One region of the Pseudonocardia sp. NPDC049635 genome, then DNA from elsewhere that is predicted to be linked to it. Evidence: riboswitches for the same ligand, from Rfam matches in the RefSeq annotation. Region 1 holds a riboswitch; the other holds the start of a gene.

Region 1 (2,170 bases):
GCCCGGCACGTCCTGGCCGCGCAACAGCGCGGCGACGGCGGCGGCGGTGACCGGGACGAGCAACATGCCGTTGCGCCCGTGGCCGGTCGCCACGAACATGCCCTCCGGCCCGATCCGGCCGATCAGGGGCAGGTTGTCCCGGCTCCCCGGGCGCAACCCGGCGGCCGTCTCGGTCAGCTCGTACTCGGCGATGCCGGGCAGCACCCGTTCGGCGTCGCGGAGCAGGTCCCGCACCCCGCCGACGGTGACGGCGGTGTCGAACCCGTTCTCCGCGGTCGTCGCACCGACCACCAGGTCCCCATGGCCCGGTACCACGCGGGGCACTGCGTACACCGGGCGTCCGTCGACGAGTGCGCGCACCGTCCGCGAGGGCGGCGGCAGGGCGCCGGAGCGCCGGGTCAACCGCAGGATCTCACCCTTCACCGGGCGGACCAGCCCGTCCAGCACCGGGTGCAGGCCGGCCGAGTGCGCACCCGCGGCGACCAGCACCGCGTCGGCGTCGACCACGGTCGCGTCGGCCAGCCGGACCCCGGTGACCCGGCCACCGGTCTCCAGCACCTCGCCGACGGCGCGTTCGTCGACGGTCACGCCGAGCCGCTCGCAGGAGGCGCGCAGTGCTGCGAGCAACCGCCGGTTGTCCACCGACGGGTCGTCGGGCACCGACAGCCCGCCCCGGACGTCCGGTCCCAGGGCCGGTTCGAGCCGGCGCAGCTCACGGCCGGTCATCCGCTGCACCGGCCGGCCCAGTGACTCCAGGTACCCGGCGAGCGAGTTCAGCTCGTCCCGGTCGCCGGACCCGGTCGCGACGACGACCGTGCCCTCCGGATGCAGCCCGGCGTCGGTCCCGGCCTCCTCGGTCAGGGCGCGGGCGAACTCCGGCCAGCGCGCGACCGAGTCCAGTCCCAGCGCCAGCAGGTCCTCCTCGCCCGGCCACGCCTCGGTGACCGGGGCGAGCATCCCGCCGGCCACCCAGGACGCGCCGGTCGCGGGGGCCGGGTCGTGCACGGTGACCCGCCAGCCCGCCCGGGCCGCCTCACGGGCCGCGGACAGCCCGATCGCGCCGGCGCCGACGACGGCCAGCCGGCCGTTCCGAAGGGCGCTCATGGAACTTCCACCTCACTCCCTGCGCCGGCATGACCCGGATCAGGTTCGACGGTCGGGACCGCGGTCGGGTCCCCTCTCAGCCCGCTCGCCGGGCTCCCGTGGTTCGTCTCCTACCGGCTCCAGGCTACGCCGTACCGTTCGGGCCGTGTCCCACACCGATACCCGCACCCGTCGCCTGGACAGGCTCGCGGCCGCCCGGCTGTACCTCTGCACCGACGCCCGCTCCGAGCAGGGCGACCTCGCCGACTTCGCCGACGCCGTGCTGGCCGGCGGCGTCGACATCATCCAGCTCCGGGACAAGGGCGGTCCGGACGGCCCGCTCGAGGCCCGGCACGAGCTGGCGGCGCTGGAGATCCTCGGTGACGCCTGCCGCAGGCACGGTGCGCTCCTCGCGGTGAACGACCGGGCGGACGTCGCGATGGCCGCGGGTGCCGACGTGCTGCACCTGGGCCAGGACGATCTGCCGGTGCACTGGGCACGGCGGGTGGTGGGTCCGGACGTGATCGTCGGCCGGTCCGCGCACAGCGCCGAGGAGACGCTGACCGCGGCGGACGAGGACGGCGTCGACTACTTCTGCGCGGGTCCGTGCTGGCCCACACCGACCAAGCCCGGGCGCCCGGCCCCGGGCCTGGACCTGGTGCGGACGGTCGCGGGCCGGGCGCCGGCGCGTCCGTGGTTCGCCATCGGCGGGATCGACGAGCAGCGGCTCGACGAGGTGCTCGACGCCGGCGCCACCCGGATCGTGGTGGTCCGGGCGATCACCGGCGCCGAGGACCCGCGGGCCGCCGCCGAACGGCTGCGGGCGCGTCTCCCCCGCTGACCTCAGTTGCCGCCGGTGCCCCCGGTCGTGCCACCGTCCTGGCCGGACTCCTGCCGGCCGGGCTCGGGCTGGTCGGTCGGGAGCACCCGGTTCAACCGGTCCTGCAGCGAGTCGCCCTGCCGGGAGTCGGAGCCGCCGTCCTGGCCCGGCTCGGGCGTCGTGGTGCTCTCGGTCGGCTCGGAGGTCGACGTGCTGCTCTCGGACTCCTCGGTCGAGCTCTCCGACCCGGTCTGGTCGCTGTCACCG
Region 2 (2,170 bases), on a different contig from region 1:
CCTGAGCCGCCGGAGGCCGAGGTTCAGACGTCCCTGCGCCGGTGCCGGGCCCGTCGCTGGGCCGGGACCCGGGGGCTCACGGGCGGCCCGTCCGAGCGGCGGGCGGCCGGTATCAGCGTCGTCCGGTCCGGCGACCGCCCGCTGTGGGACGGGCCGGGCTCGGCGGGACCGCCCGCCGGGGCCGAGGGCGTCGCCGGACGCCGGGTCCCGGGTTGCGGCGGGCCCGCCGGCGGCTCGGCGCGTCCGCGGGACCCGGCCGGGAGCTGCGGGGCCGGGAGCCTGCCCGCCGGAGCCTGCCGGGCCGGTGGCATGAACGGCGGGTCGGTCGCCGCGCCGGCGGCGGTGAGCTGCTCCAGCCGGGTCAGCTCGCGGACGTCGCGGATCCGGGCGGCCAGCGCCGCCGTCACCACCTGCAGAGCTGCGGCGAGCCGCTCACCGAGCGGGGCCCCGCAGTCCCGGCGGCCCAGCAGCTGCAGCGCACCCGCGGTGCGCCCGCCCACGACCACCGGGACGGTCAGGGCCCGGACCAGCCCGCAACCGGCAGCCACCGCGGCGAGGCCGGGTGGATCGGACCGGGTGAGATCAGGGGTGAGACACACCCGGCCGTCGTGTGCGGTGGAGATCGCGGGGCCGGCACCGGAGCGGTCCTGCAGCTGACCGATCCGGGTGGCCGCGGTGTCCGAGCCGAACACGCGGCGCCGCTCCGGATCGCGGGCGTCGGCCGGTTCGTGCAGCACCAGCACCGCCCCGGCGACCCCGGCGGCCGGGACCAGCGCGACACACAGACCGGACAGCATCGCGGCGACGTCGACGTGCGCGACGGACGTGGCCCCGGCCCGCAGTGCCACCTGGACGAGTGCAGGGCCGGGATCGGGCGCGGGCCGCCCGGGGGCGTCTGGGGTCCAGAGCGAGGCCGCCATCTCGTCCTTCCGTGTGCCGCCGGTGGGGACCGAGGATATCGACCGGGTGACGATGCCGGACGCCGGCGCCGCTGGGTTATCGTCCTGAGGTACCGCGGGAGCCCGCGCACCGAGGCTGAGAGGGCGGCAGGACCGGCCGCCGACCGTTCGAACCTGATCCGGTTGACACCGGCGTAGGGAGGCCGCCGTCGTGCGTGCTCGTGTCCTGTCCCTGTTCGGGGCGTTGCTGCTGCTCGTGCTCACCGGCTGCTCCGGAGGTGGTGGCTCCGGGGGCGGGCCGGTGCGGGTCGCGCTGGACTGGACGCCGAACACCAACCACATCGGGCTCTTCGTCGCCCAGCAGGCCGGGTACTTCGCCGAGGCGGGACTGGAGGTGGAGTTCCTGCCGTGGAACTCGACGTCGCCGGACACCCTGGTCGGTTCCGGCGCCGCGGACTTCGGGATCAGCTTCCAGGACTCGTTCACCTACTCGAAGGCCGCCGGGGCCGACATCACCTCGGTGATGGCGATCCTGCAGCACTGGGCCACCGAGATCGCGGTGCGCGCGGACCGCGACGACATCCGCTCGCCACGTGACCTCGACGGGATGGTGTACGCCGGGTTCGGCGGGCCGGGTGAGATCCCCAAGATGCAGACGGTGATCCGGGCCGACGGTGGCGTCGGGGAGTTCACCACCGAGGTGCTGAACACCGCCGCCTACGAGGCGCTCTACGCGGGCCGGGCCGACTTCACCGAACCGTTCGTGAACGTCGAGGGTATCGAGGCCGAGCTGCGGAACGAGCCGCTGAGGACGTTCCGCTACACCGACTACGGCTTCCCGGACGCCTACAACGTGCTGCTCATCGGCAACTCCACGCTGCTGGGGCAGGACCCGGAGCGGGCCCGCGCGTTCGTCGGCGCGGTGCAGCGCGGTTACCGGTTCGCCGCTGCGGACCCGGCGGCCGCGGCGCAGATGCTGAAGGAGGCGAACCCGGGTGCCTTCACCTCCGACGAGCTCGTCGACCGCGGCGCGGTGATGCTCGCCGAGCGGTTCCTGCTCGACGAGCAGGGGCGTGTCGGTCACCAGACCCTCGACCGGTGGAGCGGGTTCTCCGGGTTCCTCTACGACACCGGCACGGTGGCCGGTCCCGACGGCCGGCCGGTGCGCGAGAAGCCGGACTTCTCCACGTGGTTCACCAACGACCTCCTGACGCCGTGATCCGCCGGCTCGCCCCGTCGCTGTCGCTGGTGCTGGGGCTGCTGGTGACCTG

The links. A riboswitch is a leader RNA that binds a small molecule or an ion and turns the genes downstream of it on or off. The one in region 1 is predicted to bind thiamine pyrophosphate.
Region 2: it holds a riboswitch for thiamine pyrophosphate, as region 1 does, so the genes downstream of both, AB0J24_RS15410 (ABC transporter substrate-binding protein) here and thiO (glycine oxidase ThiO) in region 1, are expected to answer to the same signal.

Annotation. Positions count from the first base shown of each region.
Region 1 is NZ_JBFAON010000005.1:81,585-83,754, reverse strand. It holds gene thiO (glycine oxidase ThiO) at 1-1,104, opposite strand, end outside; TPP riboswitch at 1,103-1,213, opposite strand; gene thiE (thiamine phosphate synthase) at 1,250-1,924, shown strand; gene AB0J24_RS08690 (hypothetical protein) at 1,927-2,170, opposite strand, start outside.
Region 2 is NZ_JBFAON010000011.1:66,284-68,453, reverse strand. It holds gene AB0J24_RS15420 (hypothetical protein) at 1-5, shown strand, start outside; gene AB0J24_RS15415 (GAF domain-containing protein) at 24-920, opposite strand; TPP riboswitch at 1,013-1,102, shown strand; gene AB0J24_RS15410 (ABC transporter substrate-binding protein) at 1,111-2,118, shown strand; gene AB0J24_RS15405 (ABC transporter permease) at 2,115-2,170, shown strand, end outside.